DNA from 3 places in the Chryseobacterium sp. BGA-UO-ETr-SB22 genome. Region 1 is predicted to be linked to each of the others. Evidence: riboswitches for the same ligand, from Rfam matches in the RefSeq annotation. Region 1 holds a riboswitch; each other region holds the start of a gene.
What was found. Region 1 has a riboswitch for S-adenosylmethionine ahead of AC57AW_RS00470 (TonB-dependent receptor plug domain-containing protein). Riboswitches for the same ligand answer to the same signal wherever they lie in the genome.
Positions count from the first base shown of each region.

Region 2: another riboswitch for S-adenosylmethionine. It lies ahead of AC57AW_RS04545 (SusC/RagA family TonB-linked outer membrane protein); the one in region 1 lies ahead of AC57AW_RS00470 (TonB-dependent receptor plug domain-containing protein).
Region 3: another riboswitch for S-adenosylmethionine. It lies ahead of AC57AW_RS03775 (alpha/beta fold hydrolase); the one in region 1 lies ahead of AC57AW_RS00470 (TonB-dependent receptor plug domain-containing protein).

Region 1 covers NZ_JCAQOV010000001.1:102,819-110,533, forward strand. Annotated here, with positions in the region: gene AC57AW_RS00460 (TonB-dependent receptor domain-containing protein) at 1-1,363, shown strand, start outside; gene AC57AW_RS00465 (DUF5694 domain-containing protein) at 1,391-2,230, shown strand; gene AC57AW_RS00470 (TonB-dependent receptor plug domain-containing protein) at 2,343-5,087, opposite strand; SAM-I-IV-variant riboswitch at 5,386-5,483, opposite strand; gene AC57AW_RS00475 (outer membrane beta-barrel protein) at 5,603-7,715, shown strand, end outside.
Region 2 covers NZ_JCAQOV010000004.1:166,483-174,197, forward strand. Annotated here, with positions in the region: gene AC57AW_RS04540 (RagB/SusD family nutrient uptake outer membrane protein) at 1-574, opposite strand, end outside; gene AC57AW_RS04545 (SusC/RagA family TonB-linked outer membrane protein) at 592-3,525, opposite strand; SAM riboswitch class I at 3,609-3,708, opposite strand; gene AC57AW_RS04550 (type II 3-dehydroquinate dehydratase) at 3,953-4,360, shown strand; gene pckA (phosphoenolpyruvate carboxykinase (ATP)) at 4,470-6,086, opposite strand; gene AC57AW_RS04560 (GYDIA family GHMP kinase) at 6,214-7,119, opposite strand; gene fabD (ACP S-malonyltransferase) at 7,130-7,715, opposite strand, start outside.
Region 3 covers NZ_JCAQOV010000004.1:10,231-17,945, reverse strand. Annotated here, with positions in the region: gene AC57AW_RS03780 (MGH1-like glycoside hydrolase domain-containing protein) at 1-2,488, opposite strand, end outside; SAM riboswitch class I at 2,677-2,783, shown strand; gene AC57AW_RS03775 (alpha/beta fold hydrolase) at 2,850-3,794, shown strand; gene AC57AW_RS03770 (ACT domain-containing protein) at 3,794-5,332, shown strand; gene AC57AW_RS03765 (O-succinylhomoserine sulfhydrylase) at 5,445-6,605, shown strand; gene AC57AW_RS03760 (homocysteine S-methyltransferase family protein) at 6,676-7,686, shown strand.

The DNA of each region.
Region 1 (7,715 bases):
TAAGCAAAACTATTTCACAGGAAACACTCCCACTTTGCAAACAGATACAGATTCCAAACACCGTTCTGCTTTCACTTCCCAAATGCTGAACCTCTATTTTGATCAGAAATTTGGAGAACATAAGCTAAGCCTGGGCGCCAATTATTATGGAAACTTACCCGATACGGAAGTTAATTTTACAACAAGAAATATCGCCAGCAATTCAACTCAGATCGTAAAAAATCTTTCTTCGGTAGATTATAAGATTTATTCCGGACAGGCTGATTTAACTTTAAACTTCAAAAAAATACAGCTGGAAACCGGAGCGAAATACAGCCAATTTTCTAATAATTCAGACATCGGATATTTTAATTTCACCAATGGGAATTACATTATAGATCCTGAAAAAAGTAATCTTTTTGATTATAATGAGAAGAATTATGCCGCTTATATCAGTGCCAGCAAAGATCTTGGTGAGAAATGGTCTGTGAAGGCAGGACTTCGCTATGAATATTCACAAACCAATGGTTTTTCCCAAACTACACAATCTAAATCCGATAATAATTATGGGAAATTTTTCCCTACAGCCTATCTTTCTTACAAAGCCAATGAAAATAACCAGTTCAGCATTAATTATTCCCGAAGAATCAACCGTCCTTATTTCCGGGCTTTAGATCCGTTCCGATGGTATTCTAATCCTAATACTTACTATTCAGGAAACCCAAGTCTGCAGCCCTCTTTCAATCACAATATTGAATTGAATTATATTTTTAAAAATAAATTTTCTGCCAATCTTTATTATCAGAGAACAACGAATAATTTTGACCAGATTTCCTTCTTAAACGGAATTGATCTTACCAGTACCTACGAAAATTACTACAATCAGGATAACTACGGGATCAATCTCAACTACACGGATACATTTTTCAAAATCTGGGAAAGTAATATCTCCACTTCGTTCAGTTATAATGAGACTCAGATTACCAGATTTAACCTGGTTCCTAAAAACGGGCAGTCATTCTATTATTCTCTCAACAATACTTTCCAGCTGAATAAGGCCAAAACATTCCTTTTATTTGTCAATTACTGGCAGAATCTGCCTTCACGTGACGGATACACAGCAGCAAGAAACAGTGCCAGTATTGATGCAGGAGTAAAGATGAGCTTCGTAGAAAAAGCATTACAGGTCAATCTTTCGGTGAGTGATATTTTCAGACAGTCCGGATATAAGGCAGATATGTACTTTACGGATAATACACAGTCATTCGACAACTATTGGGATGCCAGAAGAATGACTCTAAGCATTACGTACAACTTTGGAAATCAGAAAGTAAAATCGAACAAAAGAGACGTGAATTTTGAAGAGAAAAACCGTGCTCAATAATTGAATACAAAAAAAAATAATAATACTATGAAAACCATTATTTATATTTTCCTATTATGCCTTTCTACATCTATTTTTGCTCAAACAAAGCCTTCAGACTATTTTAAAAATCCAAAGACTAAAGTGCTGGTTGTAGGTTCCTTCCATTTTGATTATCCTAACCTTGATGCTCTTACAACCAGCAAGGAAGATCAGGTAGATGTACTTTCTCCAAAAACGGCAAAAGAAGTTACCGAACTGGTAGATTATATCAAAAAATTTAAGCCCACTAAAATTGCAATTGAAGCCTGGCCAAACTGGAATGCCAATCAAAAACTTAAAGAATACAGCGAGGGCAAACTCCGGGACAAAAGAGACGAGCGGTATCAGCTTGCTATGAGGATCGCCAATGAACTTAAAATCAAAGAACTATTCAGCATTGATGCAGAATCTATTTGGGATGATCTTCAGAAACAGTTTGGAAAAAAAGATTCTACATTTTTTAACAACCTCAGCAAAGATTATGATTTTAAAAGTGATGACGCGCTTTCCCAACAGTTTAATAATTTCTTCAAGAGCTCTGAACCTAAGAATTTCAAATCGCTCTTAGACACTTTTATTTATATGAATTCAAAAGAAAGTCATCAATACGGATATGGGGCCTATCTTAGCGGAGATTTTAAACTAAAAGAACATGATGGGGCCGATATGCTCGCTCTTTATTGGTACAGCAGAAATCTGAGAATGTTCCGTAATATTCAAAACATACCACACAACAGCGAAGATAGAATTCTTGTGATTGCAGGAAATGGCCATGCAGCAGTATTAAGACAGCTTTTCTCTTCTTCTGCAGAATACAATTTTATTGAATTTTCTTCATTGAAATAAAGAAAATTATAAAAATAACTATACCAAAAAAATTATTTTTTATTGTTAACAGAATATAAAAAAACAGAGAAGACATCTCTGTTTTTTTATTAAATTTTCTAAGCTTTACTGATTAGAATCTGAATTCAACTCTTGCAAATAAAAACCTTCCGCCAATACCGTACTGAGAAACCTGTCTGGAATATACAAACTGGTTATCAGCCGTTAATGAACTTATATTCGGACTTTTGGACGGTAATATATTCAGTATGTTATTGCTCCCAATCGTTGCTGAAATATTTTTATTAAAATCATATCCTACAGATAAATCTGTCACGAAGCGGTTATTAAGAACAAAATGCTCTGTACTTCCTGTTACTCCGTCAAAATTAGCATCCAAAACATCTGCATCAGTCACTTTACCAAAGAAAGAATTACGCAGCAGGAAAGTAAATCCGGAAACTCTTAAAGTATTAGACAAAGTAGCTTTTACGCGCGGTACAGCTTCTTCAAAATACACTCTATTCGGTTCTGAGAAATAATTATCAATCTGACTTACTAATTTAGGCGACGCATGAATATCTCCGATTCTTTTGGTCTGATTAAAATTGATTCCCAAATTATTCTCCAAAGAAATCCCCGATGAAATATTTGAATTCTGAGAAATGGTAATATCCAAACCTTTTGTCTGAGAATCTACCGCATTGGCAAAGAAGTTGGCAGCACTTGCTCTTGCAAGATCAAAAGCACTTTGCAGAACAGCCTGATCGGAACCTGGAGTAAAACTACCATCAGGACGATAGAAAAGATCTGTAAGCACTACCCTGTCTTTAATCTTTATTAAATAAGCATCTGCTGTAAAAGTCAGGCTTAATGCCGGAATCTTCCAGGTAATTCCTGTGCTGTAAGATTGTGAAGTCTCCTGTTTTAATTTTGGAATACCTAATGCCTGTGCAGCCTCGGAATTATTTCTGAAAGTACCTACCTGTGTTGTTTTCCCCTGCTGAATCAACGTAGAAGTAGAACTATAATAGATTTGTGCTAAAGAAGGCGCTCTGAATCCTGTGGAAACAGCACCTCTCCAGTTCAGATTGGGAGCCAGTTTTACATTAGTAGCCACCTTATAATTGAATGTAGACCCGAAGTCTGAATAGTTCTCATATCGCAAAGCTCCTTCCAACAGCCATCCGTCAGTAACCTCCAGCTCTGCATCGGCATAAGCAGCAACACTGTTTCTGTTTCCGGAAACAGCATTTTCCGGACTAAAGCCCGGGAAAACCTGTGCTCCGGCTGGTCTCGTATTTCCAAAAAAATCGGTTACTTTTTCATTTTCAGGAGTTTTTGCTGTTACTATACGTCCATAAATGTCGTAAGAAGCATAAGAATTTTCTTTTCCTGCATTTACTTTATAATTTTCATGTCGGTATTCAGCTCCGAATGCAATATTCAATCCTTTCAGTACATCATACTTTTTAGAGAAATCCAGATTGACAGTATTTTGAGAGAACTCAGAACCTCCGGCATCAAAAGTTCTTGGGGAACTGTCTGTAAGCGATGCATTAAAAGTATTTACCACCCCAAAACCAAAGGTATTTTTCCCGAATGTATTACTGAAATCCACATTCCAGCCATCCCATTTTCCTTTAATTCCGGCAGCAAGAGAATAATCGTTTACGGCTGCTTCAATCTGAGGAAGGTATCCGTTGGGAGTAACTGCATTAATATTTCTCTCAGTATTCGGAAGACGGTAAAATCCCCCGGCATTTCCAAGACGATAACTATAACCACCAAAAGAGTATACTTTCCAATCATCATTCACAGGAATTTCAGAGTTGAAAAAGAGCTGTCCAGACTGTAGTTTAGACTGTCCTGCTCTCAGGCTGAAGTCTTTTCTCTCTAATCCTCTGTAATTAAGTTCCTGGGATGTAAAATCTTTACCCAATATTTTTTGAAGATCGGAAATACTGCTGGCTCCCGAAATCTGATTTTGAAAATCAGGGGCAAAATAGTTTACCTTGGCTGCATATTGCTTAACAGTATTAATAATCTGCTGGGTGTTGGAAGTGTTGGTAATATTTCTATATAAACCGTCAATATTCACTCCATCCTGTAATGCTCTGTAATTAATAGCATTATAAGCATTGTAAATATCTCCTTCCCTTAGTCCGGCTCTGGAATAGGGATCGCGGTATTGAGCAGAACCCGTAATGTTAATAAATCCGGTTTTTCCTATTTTCGCTCCATAATTAAGATCTACAGAAATAGTCTGTCCGTCCACTCCTCCGGAGAAATTATTGGCAACAGGAGAAGCATATCCTCCCAGAAACACCTGTCCGGAAAGACCTAATCTTTTTTTCAATCCCAGATTAACGACACCTGCAATAGCATCCGAGCCATATTGGGCGGAAGCTCCGTCTCTTAAAACCTCTATTTTATCCAAAGCAAAGGCCGGAATAGCATTAAGGTCAGTTCCCACAGATCCTCTTCCCGGTGTAAGGGTAACATTAATCAATGAAGACTGATATCTTCTTTTCCCATTGAGCAAAACCAAAACCTGATCCGGTCCCAATCCTCTTAAAAGAGCGGGATCTACAAAATCAGTTCCGTCATTGACGGTATGTGATGTGGATGAAAATGAGGGTACAATATAATTTAAAGCCTGACTGATATTGTTAGTCGGGCTTTGTTTTAAAATTTTTGATATGTTAATGATATCTACAGGAACAGGTGTATCTGTAAGTGATCTTCCGGAACCCCTTGACCCCAGGATCACCACATCTTCTATTTTTTTCGATTGTAAAGTATCCGTCTGTGCGTAATAAAATGTAGAAATAAGCGCAAAAGAAGGAATAAATATTTTTGTTTTGAAATTATGCATGTTGTTGGTTGTTTACTTTTGTTGTTAAAAATTGTTTTTTGAGCAATACAAATCCTGTAGCCTTACATTTTAAGGTTACCATTGATGATCGGAATGTTTGTATTATTTTTTAGAAATAGAAAGTGCTAGCAGCAACAACACATGCGCATATAGAAATGGCATGAAAACATATTGGAATAATGAAGATTCACTTCATGATCCGAAGAATAAAAAATTACTGATGGAATGTGATTTCCCTTGTCTTTAAACATTTGGTTTTAACTTTAAAACAAAAATTCAAGATGGGAGAATGATAGAAATGATAAACATTTTTTCCGGAAGATCCGGCTTATCGATTGCAGCACCTTGCTTGTTTTTGCAGGTTGCTATCCCATCTAGAGATTCTTGATAATTACCCGGCAAAGATATAATTATTTCGGAAATAAAAAAAATTTTAGCCTAATTTTTCGATTTTCACAATTTTAGAGTAACAAATTATCTTTTTCAGCGTCTAACCGGATATCAGTAAAAACATTATGAAAAAAACGATTTTCGCTTTATCCTTACTAGGCTCTGTTTTTGTTTTCTCACAGGAGAAAGGTAATAAACCTCAGGAGAAACAAATTGAAGGGGTAGTTATCACCAAAACTAAAAAAGCCGTTGAACAAAAGGCAGACCGTACTATTTTTGACTTTTCTGAACAGCCTCAGCTGAATAACGGGAATGTTCTGGAAGGGATTAAAAAACTTCCGGGACTTGTATCTACCGACATCGCAGGGATGATGTATCAGGGAAAAATGCTGGAAGTATATCTTAACGGAAGACCTTTGAATATCACTTCCAATGAATTGAATTCTTTCCTTGAAGGAATGCCAGCCAATTCTGTAGAAAGAATTGAAGTGATTACGCAGCCTGGTGCAGAATTTCCTGCCACTTCCGGAGGTGCGATCATGAATATTATCACCAACAAAAACGCCAATAAATATTTAACAGCTACTTATTCAGGAAATTACTCTTTCACGAATTATGATAAATACAGAAGCAGAACGACCAATTCTGTTAATTTAAATGCAAGAAATAAATATTTTGGATGGCAGTTGAATGTAGGTCAAAATTATCGTGAAAGTATGCTTAATGGCCAGCAGGATGAACTTTTGAAAAGTCATACTGACCGATATGGACGTGGATATTTTGCAAAATCAGGATTGACGTTTGATTTGGGGCAGGACAGATTATTATTAAACTACGATATTTATCACAACAATAACGACAATTATACTTTAAGTGACGGGCATGGGGATCTGCCTTTTCAGAATAATCCAAAGGATCTAAGAGAAGCTTTTTATACTTCTTCGGATGTAGCTCATACCAATAGTTTGAGACAGGAAGCAGTGGTAACCTATCAGAAACGTTTTGCTGACAAATCTCAAAAGCTGGATTTCCAGTTGGGTTACACGAGATCGAATAGTAAATTTTCTCAGGACAACTTCTTTCAAAATGGCACATTTGCAGCGGCTCCCAATCCGCCAATTAACAGTGCAATGAGTGGCTTAAAAGATATTCTGAACAACGAATCTGTAATGAATATTGCTAACTTCAAAGTAGATTATGCCCAGCCTATCAAACTTCTTGATGGTGGAAAGGTAAGCTTCGGAGGATTGTATGAAAGACAGGATTATGATACGGAAAGCTTTGGATTAACCAATCTTGAATATCAAAGACAAACCGCTTCTACCTATTTAGAATTTCAGGCTAAACTGAAAAAGTTTGATTTCACATTGGGCTCCCGTGCTGAAAACTATGATATTTCCGGGGTAACAAGATATTTTGATAAAGATGCAAAGCTGGTGGAAGCTAATTTGATTCCTTTCAATAAATTTAAGCTTTTCCCGAACGCAAGCGTGCAGTATAACATGATGAACCAGGTTTATATTGCTGCGAATTATAACAAAAAAATCAGTTTACCAAGTATTTCTGCGCTAAACCCGAATAACGTAACATTCTCCGGACCAAGTACGGAAGTAAATGGTAACCCGAATCTACAGCCTACTATTTTTGATAATTATGAAATAAAAGTATCGGCTTTTGATTATGCATTTATTGGGTATAGCGTAAGTTCGGCAAGCAATCAGGTGGCACAGATCATCCGAAAAGACGGAAGAAAACTCTATAATGAGCAGGTGAATATTTCAAATATGAAAATTCACAATTTCAACGTGGGTCTACCGGTTCCTTTTATGATTTTCAGCAAACCTTTGAGTGAGATTATGAAATTTGATTTCAATCCTGATAAGATTAATTTCATGTACTTATATGCCGGTTATCAGAAACATCAAATCGATAATCTGGACAATAAAGGTTTCTGGATTTTCAATATCATGACTCAGATTCTTTTACCTAAGGACATCAAAATGACAGCCAATTACAGCTATCTGACTCCAAAGGCAGGATATTTCTATTTTACAGCAGAGAAACCATTCAACAACTCTCTTGATATTACGCTGACGAAGAAGTTTATGAATAACCGCCTGACACTTTCTGTTTTTGCGAATGATATTTTCAACGGACAGATGATGCAGGTACGTTCTAACCCACCATCAGGAACTCCTGTAATGATCAGCAGCAAGTATGATACGAGAAATTTCGGAT
Region 2 (7,715 bases), on a different contig from region 1:
GGCTTGCTCTCTTCTTCCCTATTGTACTTGTTGTGGAAGGTTCAGTATAAATTGGAGCAGTCAACGCTGATTTATCTTTCAGATAGCTGAATTGGTAAAAGCTTGCCAGATTCAAATAACAGAAAGCACGTAATGCTTTGGCCTGTCCTTTCACCTGATTTTTTTTCTCCTGACTGCCTTCCGTTCCATCAATTCTTGCAATAACATTATTCATATTATTGATCGCAGAATACAGCATAGACCAGATAAATAAAGGTCTGCTTGCCGTACTGTTTACCATTTCCGTAAAGGCATAAGTAGAAGCAAATCCATACTTGTTGGTTAGCACCGCTACATCACTTCCCATTGCATCACTGGCTCTTAAAACAGTGGAATACCCGATATTAGCATAGGTTGTTCCGTCATTATTAAATTTTGCCCAGGTACCGTTCACCACAGTTTCAGCACTTTCTGCTGTTTTGAAAACTTCTATGCTGCTGGCCTGATCAGTCGGAGCAGTGTCCAGTTCACTTTCACAGCTTGTCAGCGATAAAAATCCGATGAGTGCAAACGATAGATATATTAATTTTTTCATTGTTCCAATTTTAAAGATTAAAGTGTGGCCTGAAGACCAAAAGTGATCGTTCTCATTGCAGGATATCTGTAATACGTTGTCCCATCCAGGGCCTGCTCAGGATCCATTCCTTTGTGCTTATAGAAGGTCAGAAGATTTTCTGCCTGGATATAAATTCTGAACTTCTTCAATCCTATTTTCTCAAAATAATCTTCAGGAAGTGTATATCCTAAGCTTACATTTTTAAGCCTTGCATAGGTTCCAGAATAAAGGAATCTTGAAGATGTTGAGGTCCAGTTATTCGTTGTCGTACTCAATCCGGGAACATCTGTATAAGGATTTTCAGGGGTCCATCTGTTCAACATTTCTGCACTCCATGCACGTCCGCCGGCACTTCCGTTGTGCATGATGGAAGTATAATCAGTATCCAGAATTCTTCCCCCGATTTTGAATGTCAGTAATCCTGAAAAATCAAAATTCTTATACGTAATGCTTGTACTGATTCCTCCGGTCAATTTTGGCAACGCAGAACCTTGCAATAGTTTTGTTGCTTTTGAATATTCTGAAGTAGTTCCTTCTACTGAATTTCCGCTGGCATCTGTAGAGACGGTTTTCCATAATGGTTTTCCATTGCTTGGATCTACACCCACCCATTCCGGAATAAAGAAATCATATACAGAACCTCCTACCGTTAATAACTTACTTCCTACCACAAGAGAGCCACCAGGCAACTTGGTCACTTTATTATTTAAAGTACTCAGGTTTACATCTACATTCCACTGGAAATTATCATTCTTAACGGGAGTTGTGAATAATGAAAATTCAAATCCTGTATTCTGAATCGTTCCGATATTCGCTGGATAATCACTGATTCCCAACGACGGTGCAACGGGCATATTAAACAGAAGATCCTGGCTTTTTCTTTTGAAGTATTCAATATTTCCTTTAACTCTGTTATTCAGAATCGCAAATTCCAATCCTACATTTAAGTTAAGGTTGGTTTCCCACTTTACATTATTGGTAGATGTTTTTTCAAGTGTTGTTCCCGGTTCTCCACCAAGACTGATAAACCTATATAACTCCTGATAAGCGTAATAAAGCGGCTGCCCGTTTGGTCTAAGTAATTTATCATTTCCTTGTCCTCCGTAGCTGGCACGCAATGTCAATTGATTAAAGACATTCAGGCTTTTTACAAATTCTTCATTTGAAATCTTCCATGAACCTCCAACTGACCAGAATCTCCCCCATCTGTTATCCTTTGCAAATCTTGAAGAACTATCTGCTCTTCCTGATGCTGATAAAAAGTAAGTATTGTTATAATCATATTCTACTTTTCCAAGGAAACTCAATAAGCTTAATGTATTACTGTTTCCACTGAAACTTCCCAGTAGAGACGCTGCATCTGGCTCATAGTAATAAGGCAGAGAAAACTGACTTCTTGTTCCTGAAATAGTTTGATAATCATATTTATAGAATTCATGTCCTGCCAGAGCATTTACATGATGTTTTCCAAACTTTTTATCATAGGTCAGAATATTACTTGTGGTATAAGAAAGTGTTCTGGTATTGGTTTTCGTTACTGAACCTCCAATCTCAGCGCCCTGTCCCAGCAATGGGTTTGAGTAATAATGTCCGTTGTAATTCACCAAATCAACAGAAAAACTCGTCTTGAATTTCAGTTCCGGTAAGAAAGTGAATTCCATGAATCCTTTCCCTGAGAAATTATCTTCTTTATTTTCGTTTTTATCTAATGGCAGCGTTGCAGCTGCATTCTGATTCTGAAGCGCATTGGTAGGTCTGTACTTTCCAAAATCATATGTAGGGTTTCCGTCTGCCCCTAAAATATAGCTCCCGTCTTCATTTCTTTCATAATAAGGATAGAATGAAGGAATAAATCTTGCGGCATTGATGATATTGCTGGCCTTAGAATCTGAAGAAGTCGGCGCTTGTTGAATACTGTTTGTATAACTTAAATTCACCCCTACATTCAGCCATTTTTTCACTTCAGAATTGATCTTTAATCTGGTATTATATCTTTTAAATCCTGATTCAATCGCCATCCCTTTATCATCCAGATATCCTAATGAGAAGAAATAATTACTTTTTTCACTTCCTCCGCTGATATCAAGATCTACCTGATTTCTTGAAGCCACTCTCTGCAGAATATCTCTCCAGTCGTCATTCCAAAGTGGCGATGCACCTGGTAATAATTTTCCATCAGTTCCTACCGGTTTTGGATAAGCAGTTCCATATGGATTGATCCCAAGAGTCGAAACAAGATTATCTGTTGCCATCTGAGCTGCTTGCTGAGATGACACTTTTCCGGATTGGTATCCATTTCTCAAAGCTTCCCAATATAATTGAAAGTATTGGTCTGTATTTACCTGCTCGTAATCTTTTACAGCTCTTCCTGAGAACCCCTGACTGATATTAAAATTAACTTTCGCTTCTCCTTTTTTACCTGATTTTGTGGTAATAATGATAATCCCGTTTGCTCCTCTCGATCCATACAGCGCACTTGCTGTAGCATCTTTCAAAACACTGATGGATTCAATATCACTTGGGCTTATAGAGTTAATATTTCCATCAAAAGGAATTCCGTCTACCACATATAACGGATCATTGGAAGCACTTATTGAACCAACTCCTCTGATTCTGATGGTAGAAACGGCACCAGGCTGTCCTGACGAACTGGTAGTCTGAATACCGGCAACCTGCCCTTCCAGCGCTTTGGTAATATTGGTTACAGGTCTGTTATTGATTTTATCGCTGGAAATTGTAGCAACAGAACCGGTATAGCTGTTTCTTTTAGCCTTACCATAAGCAACTACTACAACTTCATCAATCTCTTTTTCATGAAGGCTATCCTTTTTCGGATTAGAATTCTGTGCTTTCACACTGGTAATTCCCAGAAAAAATGCTGCAACCGGAGGAATCCAAGCTTTAGAAGTGAATAAATTATTACTAATCATAATCAATTTTATTTATCGTATATTAAAATTTTGCCCTTTGCAGAAAAGTCAGCAAAGGGCATCGATAAATACGATAAACCAAATGCTTATTTTTCCTTTAAAGGCTGAACGTAACACCTTGCCCTTCGGGGTAGGTTGTCAAGATTTCATAGGGTCAGTTCCCTCCATCTTTCTTTATAAGCCGATCGAAATATGGTTGCAAAGCTAAAAACTTTTAGTCTATAAAACAAGTAGACTTATAAATTTTTCATGATGAATTTTCAAAAATTAACATAAGATTTTAATAAAACTCATTACTATAAGGAGTTGCAACCATTATCATTTTAACAGACATGACAAATATCATTGTCAATAATTTAATTGAACCAAAGAAAATCTGTGCGGAAATTTTTGATCATTAATTAAAAAAAGTTTTTAATTTTATAGTATGAAAGTTTTGATTATAAACGGGCCTAACCTCAACCTGTTAGGTACCAGAGAACCGGAAATCTATGGAAATGTCTCTATGGAAAACTATTTGGAAATTTTAAGATCCGAGTTTCAGTCTTATGAATTAAAATATTATCAGTCTAATATTGAAGGCGAGCTTATTAACAGGCTTCAGGAAGACGATTTTGATGCAGTCGTGATCAATCCGGGCGCTTTTACCCATTATTCTTATGCTATTGCTGATTGTTTAAAAAATATTCAGAAACCAAAAGTAGAAGTTCATATCAGCAATATCTACAAAAGAGAAGAATTCAGACAAAAATCTGTGACAGCAGCTAACACTGACGCAGTTTTATCAGGTTTCGGGATGGATGGATATAGATTGGCTTTATTAAGTTTAAAATAATTCCGGTTAATTTTCATACAGATTGCACAGATACAAAAGTAAATGTGCGAAAGTAAAAAATAAAAAAGCCTCATCAATGATGAGGCTTTTCTGTATATTTTGATAACTATTAGATAGTTTGTTCCTGTAATTGAGGTCCTGAAGCAATTAATTTCTTACCTTCTTCAGTATCGCAGTACTGCTCAAAATTCTTAATATATCTTGAAGCAAGATCTTTTGCTTTTTCTTCCCATTCTGAAGCACTCTCATACGTATCTCTAGGATCTAAAATACCTGTAGAAACGTTTGGTAATTCAGTAGGGATCTCAAGGTTCATGATTGGAACCAGAGTTTTAGGTGCATTATCGATAGAACCGTCAATGATTGCATCAATAATTGCTCTTGTATCTTTCAAAGAAATTCTCTTTCCTGTACCATTCCAACCCGTGTTTACCAAATAGGCTTTAGCACCGTGCTCCTGCATTTTACCGATCAATGTTTTAGAATACATTGTTGGGTGTAGTGTAAGGAATGCTTCTCCAAATGCTGGAGAGAAAGATGGCTGAGGTTCTGTAATTCCTCTTTCTGTTCCTGCTAATTTTGATGTATAACCGCAAAGGAAGTGGTATTGAGCCTGATCTTCATTTAAGATAGAAACCGGAGGAAGTACCCCGAATGCATCTGCTGAAAGGTAAACAATCTTCTTCGCATGACCAGCCTTAGATGGTAATACAATTTTGTTGATATGATAGATTGGATAAGAAACTCTTGTATTCTCAGTGATAGATCCGTCTGTATAATCTGCTACTCCATTGTTTACTACAACGTTTTCAAGAAGTGCATCTCTTTTGATGGCAGCGAAGATATCCGGTTCTTTTTCTTCTGATAAGTCGATAACTTTAGCGTAGCATCCACCTTCATAGTTGAATACTCCATTGTTATCCCAACCATGCTCGTCATCACCGATAAGGTATCTTTTCGGATCTGCAGACAAAGTAGTTTTTCCTGTTCCTGAAAGACCAAAGAATAAAGCTACATCACCTTTTTCACCTACGTTAGCAGAACAGTGCATTGAAGCCATACCTTTTAATGGAAGGTAATAGTTCATCATTGCAAACATCCCTTTTTTCATTTCACCTCCGTACCAGGTACCTCCGATGATCTGTAATTTTTCAGTAAGGTTGAACATGATGAAGTTTTCAGAATTCAATCCCTGAGCTTCCCAGTTAGGGTTTATTGTCTTAGAACCGTTGATTACTGTGAAATCAGGTTCTCCAAAGTTTTCAAGCTCATAGTGAGAAGGACGAATGAACATATTAGTAACAAAATGCGCCTGCCATGCTACTTCTACGATAAATCTTACTTTAAGTCTCGTATCTGCATTCGTTCCGCAGAATGTATCTACTACATAAATCTTTTTAGATTCAGCAAGCTGGTTCAGCACTAGTTCTTTACAAGAACCGAAAATTTCTGCTGATGTAGGTAAATTTACTTTACCATCCCAGAAAATAGTATCTCTTGTAACATCATCCTGAACAATATATCTGTCTTTAGGTGAACGACCTGTGAAAATTCCTGTTTTTACTGATACCGCGCCCGATTCCGTAAGTTCCGCTTTCTCAAACCCCTGATTTTCAGAAGAAACTTCAGCCTGGTATAATTCTTCATAAGAAGGATTGTACACTACTTCATAGTTCCCTTTAATCCCTAATTTCTCTAAATCCTGGATGATTTTAGTGTTTTTCATTTTACTTATATTTTCTATTTCTTTATTGACTTCAACAAAAATAATATTAATTATTTGTTAAAGGTGGTTTAAATATACTGATATAAGTCAGAATGACAAATAAAAAAACAGGATCGTAAGGGTTTGATTATAAATTAATTATATTTTCCCATTCAAAAATAGTTGTAAAACCTTTCTCCCAAAAATAGTCTTTAAAGCCCCCAAATTTGGCACTCATTACAAAATCTCCCCCCCATGCGCCCAAACTTTTGACAAAAGAAGGGCAATCTGAGAAGAATTTTTCCTTAACTGTGGATATTTCAAGAAAATCAGCAATTTTACGCTCATGAATCATCATTAATTCGGAAAAATTTTCCAATTCATTGCATAACAATATTTTTTTTGTGATATCTGAAAATTCACCAACCAATTCCGGAGACTTCTTTTTTGATCTATAAAAGCTGATTCCTTCTCTGCTATCCTGTTTCTGATTTAAATGAATAAAAATCAATTCATTTTTAAAAGAAGGATTGAAATCTACCTTCTCATATTTAATCTCAGGTTTACTTTGGAAAAGGACCGCAGATTTTTCTTTTGCAACGGCAATATCATATCCACTGCCTCCCAAGCTGATTGTATTAAGATAAAAAGGATCTATTTCAGCCCATTCTGCAAGATTGTTCATTAAAGTAGAACTGCTTCCAAGGCCATAGTCTGCAGGAAACTGAAGATTGGTCTTTAAATGGTAAGTAAGATTGGTCTTGAATTTAGTAGTAGAAAGCTGCTGAACATTTTTTAATGTTTTGACAATAAACTCAGCGCTTGATGGAATGTTGGTTTCTAGGATCTGCCAGTTTTCATAGTCAATGACAGCTTTCAACCATAATGTATTCTGATGATAGGCTTCCCAAAGAATAAGTGACTTCCCATCTTCTTTTTCTTCAAAGAAAAACTCTTGTCCCAGCTTGGTAGGTACCGCTAAGACAAGAGCTCCATCAATTGCGAAATATTCTGAAGTAAGCATAAGCTTGCCCGGTGAAAATATCGCGTTCATATATTTTTAATTAGATTGCAGAAACTGCATCTACTGATCCGTCAATTTTTTTGATCAATCCCTGAAGAGTTTTTCCTGGTCCTACTTCTACAAAGTTGGATGTCCCATCTTTAATCATATTCTGAACAGACTGAGTCCATTTTACAGGACCGGTAAGCTGAGCGATCAGGTTTTGCTTGATCTCGTCAGGATTCGTTACCGCTGTTGTAGTGATATTCTGATATACAGGAATAGTTGCTTTTCTGAATTTTGTTTTTTCGATAGCGGCTGCCAGTCTTTCCTGTGCAGGCTGCATCAATGGTGAATGGAAAGCTCCGTTTACTGGTAATAACAATGCTCTTTTAGCTCCTGCTTCTTTCAGCTTTGCACAAGCTTCTTCTACTGCTGGTGTTTCTCCTGAGATTACCAATTGCCCTGGGCAGTTATAATTTGCAGGAACAACGATTCCGCTGATCTGTGCACAAATTTCTTCAACCTTAGCATCATCTAATCCTAAGATAGCAGCCATAGAACTAGGATTGGCATCACAAGCTGCCTGCATCGCTTTTGCTCTTTCGGAAACTAATTTCAAACCGTCATCAAAGGATAAAACTCCG
Region 3 (7,715 bases), on a different contig from region 1:
GCTCATCATAATTAAATTTTGGATTACCTCCATTGAAAGCCCGCTGCCCATGTTCATCCTTTAAAAATAGAGAACAAAGTCTTTTGCTGATATTTTGAGCTACTTCATCAAGGTTTCTTTTATCACCGCTTCCCGTTGGAAGTTCTACTTTCAGGCTATTTCCATAATAATAATGAAAACGCTGCAGGCTTTCCACAATCAGGAAGTTGATAGGAAACCAGATCGGTCCGCGCCAGTTGCTGTTTCCGCCAAACATCCGACTGTCACTTTCTGCAGGCGTATAATAGACCATATTTTCATTACCATGGACAGAAAATACAAAAGGATTTTCCTCATATACTTTAGACATTGCCCGGATTCCGTAAGAACTTAGAAACTCATTTTCATCAAGCATTCTGGACAAAACCTTTGTCAGTCTGTTTTTGCGGAGAATACTCATCAGATGTTTTCTTCCGTGTCCTTCCTCATCCCAGTGAGAGACAAGTTTTGTTAGTTCCGGCTTATTTTTTAAGATCCATTCCATTCTGCTTCTGAAATTCGGCATCTTTTCCAGTAAACGATGGTCTACGATCTCCACAGCAAACATAGGAATCAAACCTACAATACTTCTTAATCTTAAAGAAACACTGTCTCCGTTTCCAAGCTGCAATACATCATAAAAGAAACCGTCTTCTTCATTCCACAATCCTTTCGTTCCTTCACCCAGGTTTTCCATAGCCTCGGCGATATAAAGATAATGTTCAAAAAATTTGATCGCCATATCTTCATACACCTGATAATATTGGGCAAGTTCCATGGCGATACGCATCATATTCAACGCATACATCGCCATCCAGCTTGTTCCGTCTGCCTGTTCAAGATGCTGGCCGTCCTTTAAAACCATATTCCGGTCAAAAGCTCCGATGTTATCGAGACCCAGGAAGCCGCCTCCGAAAATATTTTTACCGTTTTTATCCTTTCTATTTACCCACCATGTAAAATTCAGCAACAATTTTTGAAATACTTTTTCCAGAAATAATAAATCCGGTTTTCCGTTATTTTTTTCATCAATTTTAAAAACACGAAAACAGGACCATGCGTGTACAGGAGGATTCACATCACTCATATTCCACTCATAAGCAGGAAGCTGTCCGTTAGGATGCATATACCATTCTTTGGTAAGTAATAAAAGCTGTCCTTTGGCAAATTCTGCATCGATAATAGAAAAAGGAACACAGTGAAATGCCAGATCCCAGGTAGCATACCATGGATACTCCCATTTATCAGGCATAGAAATAATATCCTTATTGTGAAGATGATTCCATTCCGTATTTCTTACATACTCGTTGAAATTTCTTGGAGCTTCAAAATTGGGATCACCTTTCAGCCATTTTCCGATATTGTAATGATAGAACTGTTTATTCCAGAGAAGTCCCGCAAAAGCCTGTCGCTGAACATTTCTCTCATCTTCATTGACCGTATCATTCTGAATATCATTATAAAACTCTTCAGCTTCCGCTTGTCGTGTACTGAAAATAGTATCAAAATTTTCAAAAGGTTCATCCGTCTCATCAGGACACAATCTGAATTCGAAAATTTTACAGTCACCTGCACCTACAACTTCATCAATCAGAAAAGAAGCTTTTGTTCCTCTTTTTTCCGGGTTTACAGTATCTCCCTGATGAATAATAAAACTATTGATGCCATCTTTGAAATAGGTATTCTCCGTTTTAGGAGCCCCATAAAGTCTGGATGTATTGGTTTCATTATCACAAAATACACTTTGTGCATTTGAATTTCGGGAATAGAATTTTTTGATCGAAATGCTGTCATGCCCAATATTGATACTTCCGTCATGAGAAGCATTCATTTCTGCTTTATAGGTATTGTAACCCCATTTCCAGTTGTTTCTGAACCAGGCAGTAGGCGCCACTACAATGGGAGCATCATGCTGACTTCGGTTGCAGACCGTTACTCTGGCCAGAATATCGTTGTGATCAGCTTTACAGTATTCAATGAAAATATCAAAATACTCATCATTATCAAAAATTCCGGTATCGAAAATCTCATATTCCGGTTCCTTTTTACTGCGTCTTCCATTTTCAGCAAGAAGTTCATCATAAGGAAACTCGTTGATCGGATATTTATACACCATTTTCATATAGCTGTGAGTAGGTGTATTATCCAGATAATAAAAGATTTCTTTGATGTCTTCACCATGATTCCCCTGTGGGTTACTCAATCCGAAGAATCGTTCTTTTACCATTTTATCCTTCTTGTTCCAGAATGAAAAAGCAAAGCAGAACAACTGTTTTACATCAGAAATTCCGGCGATGCCTTCCTCGCCCCAACGGTAAGCATAGCTTTCGGCGTTATTATGATTGGTAAAATCCCAGGCATTCCCGTTTGAGCTGTAATCCTCACGTACATTTCCCCACTGCCGGTTGCTTACATATGGGCCCCAGTTTTTCCATTTGGTATCTTGTAATCTTTCTTTTTCGGCGGTCATATCTCATCATTTTTCCATACGAAGTTAGTTTTTTTGAAAAATAATTCCAATTTTTTTCATCTGAATAATTATTAATATGGCCTTGAAACACTTGTATTTAATGGCTTTTTTAAATATTAAAATAATTTTTTTTTGAAATTAAAAGAAAAGGACTACCTTTGCACCATTCGTTCATTTAAATATTGAAAATGTTATCAAGAAAGGTTGAGGGATTAGACCCTATGAAACCTTAGCAACCCTTTGCGCAAGCAAAGAAGGTGCTACGTTCTACCAAAGTATTTTGGACAGATAACTTACTGAAGTTCTTTTCAGCCATTTCCTGTGGCATTTTCAATTGTATTTGTATAAAAATATAATAGAATTGAAAACAGAACTAAACTATATTAATCTTTCGTATCAAACCAATTCCCACAAGGAATACAATATCCCGTTAAGCTATCAGCTTTTTGGGAAAGATCTGTTTACAGCACCCATCATTTTAATCAATCATGCACTTACCGGAAACTCAGAGGTATCCGGAGAAAAAGGCTGGTGGAAACAATTGGTGGGAGAAAATCAGATTGTTGATATCGATCAATACACAGTTCTGTGTTTTAATATACCCGGAAACGGTTATGACGATTTTTTAATTGAAGACTATGAAGACTTCACGCCTTCAGATATCGCAGCGATATTTCTGAAAGGACTTGAAGCTTTACATATCAAAAATATATATGCCATTATTGGAGGCTCTCTTGGAGGGGGAATTGCATGGGAAATGCTTGCCAAGCAGCCGGATCTTGCAGAAATATTTATCCCCATAGCCTGTGATTACAGAACACACGACTGGCTTCATGCTCAGTGTCTGGTTCAAAAATTTTTATTGAATGATAAAGATGAACCATTACAGAAAGCGAGAATTCATGCGATGCTGTGTTATAGAACTCCACAATCACTCAACGATAGATTTCAAAACCAATATAATCAGGAGAAACAACGCCTGGAATCAGAAGACTGGTTGGTTTATCATGGCAATGCTTTAAACGAAAGGTTTAGTTTAAAAGCATACAGACTGATGAATCATCTCCTGATGAATATTAATACTGATGAAACAGTATTGGAGAACATACAGGCACGAATGCACATGATCTCCGTAGATACAGACTTATTCTTTCCGGCTTCTGAAATCCGAATGTGTTTTGAAAACTTAAAAGAGAAAAATAAGAATGTTTCTTATCACGAGATCCAATCTATACACGGGCATGATGCCTTCCTAATGGAATATCAACAATTAAATAATATCATTAAAAACATTTTACAGAAGTAATGAAAAATGCTAACGAAATAAAATTTTTGAAGAACAGATCAATCGTCAAATTTGAAGGAGAAGATTTCCTGGGAGAAATTGGGATTGACGGACGAATTTTTAAAGCGCTTACTTTAGCGCGCATCAGTGTAGGGGTAATCTCTCAACAGGCAATAGAAAACGGAATTTCTATCCTGGTTCAGGAAAATGATGCTGAAAAAGCAGTCGCTTGTCTTATCGATGAGTTTGAAGAAGAAAGAAAGTCTGGAAAAGTATCCCAGATCTACAGTATCAATAATGTTTCTGTGATTGGTTTTGTAGCAGAAGATTTCAATAAAGTCTTTGCTGAACTGGCAAGAAACAATGTTTTCCCATTATTGCTGAATCAGGTTGCTGGAGAGAACAGAGTAAACATAGTAGTAACTTCTTCGCAGGATGAAAAGACAAAAAATATTATAGAATCTGAAATTTTCAAGAAGCCAAAGACCGTTCATCTGGCGATCATTGGACACGGAAATGTAGGAAAGACCTTGATACAACAGGTGCTGGAATCTTCTGAAGAGATTAAAAGACGTAAAAAAATAGATCTTAAAGTCGTAGCAGTAGCTAATTCAAAAAAAATTGCCTTCAACAAAAAAGGATTTGATGCGAATTGGAGTGATGAGGTTTTGACAGCTGAGCATCCTTCGAGTGTTCAGGAACTTATTAATTTCTCTAACGAAAACCAGTTGGAAAACCTTATCGTTGTGGATAATACGGCAAGTAAGGATTTTGTAAAGAATTACCATGCTTTGGCAGAAAACGGATTCGATCTGGTTTCTTCAAACAAGATTTTTAATACCCTTCCAATTGAAGAGTACAGAAAACTAAGATATACGTTGAGCAAAAATAACAGACGTTATCTGTATGAAACCAATGTAGGAGCGGGGTTGCCATTAATTGATACTATCAAATTATTACACCTTTCAGGAGAAAATATTACAAGAATTAAAGGAGTATTCTCCGGAACATTAAGCTATGTGTTCAACAATTTTTCTTTAAGAGACGATAAATTTTCAACCATCATCAACGAAGCTTTGGAGAAAGGATATACAGAACCGGATCCAAGAGAAGACCTATCCGGAAATGATGTTGCAAGAAAATTATTGATTTTGGCCAGAGAATTAGACCTAATCAACGAATTCGGAGATATCAAGATTCAAAATCTGGTTCCTGAAAGCTTACTTGAGGTTTCAAAATCAGAATTCCTTTCAAGACTTGAGGAGCTTAACGAAGAATATCAGAAAATTAAAGAAAATCAGGAACCTGGGCATGTATTGAGATATGTGGGTGATCTGCACGGTGACCTACAGCAGGACAAAGGAGAATTGGATGTGAAATTGATTTCAGTTCCGGCAACTTCAGCATTAGGACAATTAAAAGGTTCAGATTCAATCTTTGAGATCTACACAGAAAGCTATGGTGAAAATCCTATCGTTATCATGGGAGCCGGAGCCGGAGCACAGGTAACAGCCAGAGGTGTATTCGGAGATATTTTAAGAGTAAGTGAAACTAAATAATATTTAATGTAACAATCTACCAATTTCACAGTGTAACCATAACGACAATTGTCATTCTGAGCATAGCGAAGAATCTGATGGTTACACTGTGAAATTGACCAATTAAAACTATATGGAAAATTTTGAAACATCAGCAATAAGAACCCAGACTGAAAGAAGTCAGTTTGACGAGCATTCCACCCCATTATATCTTACCTCCAGCTTTATATTTCAGGATGCAGAAGATATGAGAGCTAGTTTTGCAGAAGAAAAACCTAAAAATTTATACAGCCGTTTCTCTAATCCCAATGTGACAGAGTTTACTGACAAAATTGCAAAGATGGAAGGTGCAGAAGCCGGATATGCTTTTGCAACAGGGATGGCTGCCATCTATTCTACATTTGCAGCTTTATTGAATGCCGGAGATCATATTGTAAGCTGTCAGTCTGTATTCGGATCTACCCATACACTGTTTACCAAATATTTCCCGAAATGGAATATTGAAACCTCTTATTTTAAAGCAGGTGATGCAGAAAATGTAGAACAATACATTAAGCCCAATACAAAGATCTTATATCTTGAAACACCTACCAACCCGGCTATTGAAATTCTGGATCTGGAGTTTTTCGGACAGATTGCAAAAAAACATAATCTTATTTTTATTGTAGATAATTGTTTTGCAACACCTTATCTTCAGCAGCCTATCAAATATGGTGCAGATATTGTTGTACATTCAGCAACGAAATTGATTGACGGACAGGGAAGAGTTTTAGGAGGAATAGCAGTAGGAAAAGAAGACCTGATCAGAGAAATTTATCTTTTCGCAAGAAATACAGGTCCGGCATTGTCTCCTTTTAATGCATGGGTATTATCAAAAAGCCTTGAAACATTAGCTATTCGTGTAGAAAAGCATTGCGAGAATGCATTGAAGGTAGCCGAGTTTTTGGAAAACCATCCGAATGTAGACCTGGTAAAATATCCATTCCTGAAATCCCACCCAAGCTATGAAGTAGCCAAAAAGCAGATGAAGCTTGGAGGAAATATCGTGGCATTTGAAATCAAAGGAGGAATAGAAGGGGGTAGAAACTTCTTAGATAAGATACAAATGTGTTCACTTTCTGCTAATCTAGGTGATACAAGAACGATCGTTACCCACCCGGCATCCACTACACACTCTAAACTGTCAGATGAAGAAAGAAATGAAGTAGGGATTACTGCAGGGCTTGTTCGTTGTTCAGTAGGTTTGGAAAATGTGGAAGATATTATTGCAGATCTTAAACAGGCTCTAGATTAATTCAATAAGAACGGCTAAAGCCCGTTCAGAAGACCAAAATATCCAACGGCTTTAGCCAAAACATATCAAAATGAATAATTCAGAACAATTATATAAAGCTCTATCCGAAAGAATTTTAATTCTTGACGGTGCTATGGGAACGATGCTTCAGAGATACAAATTTGAAGAAGAAGATTACCGTGGTGAGCGTTTTAAAGACTGGGAGCATCCTGTGAAAGGGAATAATGATCTGTTATCTCTCACCCAGCCTCAAGCCATTGAAGAGGTTCACAAGAAATACCTGGAAGCAGGAGCAGACATCATTGAAACCAATACGTTTTCAGGGACTACAATAGCGATGGCAGATTATCATATGGAAGACCTGGTATATGACCTGAACTATGAATCTGCGAAGATTGCAAGAAAAGCCTGTGATGAGTACACAGCAAAAAATCCGGATAAACCGAGATTTGTAGCAGGATCTATCGGGCCAACGAACAGAACGGCAAGTTTAAGTCCGGATGTTAATGATCCCGGATACAGAGCCATTACTTTTGAAGAATTGAGGGTGGCTTACAAACAGCAGTGTGAAGCTTTGCTGGATGGAGGTTCAGATATCCTTTTGGTAGAAACCATATTTGATACCCTGAATGCGAAAGCCGCTTTGTTTGCCATTGATGAACTGCAGGATGAAAGAGGAATCAAAATTCCGATCATGGTTTCAGGAACTATTACCGATGCTTCGGGAAGAACTTTGAGCGGACAGACGGCAGAAGCTTTTCTGATCTCTGTTTCCCATCTGAATTTATTAAGTGTAGGTTTCAACTGTGCATTAGGCGCAGATCAGCTGACTCCTTATCTTGAAACACTGGCTCATAATTCAGAATTCTTTGTTTCAGCTTACCCGAATGCCGGTTTACCCAATGCTTTTGGAAAATATGATGAAACTCCTGAAGATATGGCAAGACAGATCAAGGAATATGTTGAAAAAGGATTGATCAATATTATCGGAGGATGTTGTGGAACAACTCCTGAGCATATAAAGGCGATTGCAGATTTGGTAGAAAAATATCCGCCCAGAAAATTGAGAGAATTTGTCTGATTTGATAGATTTTTTTAATTAAAATCAAT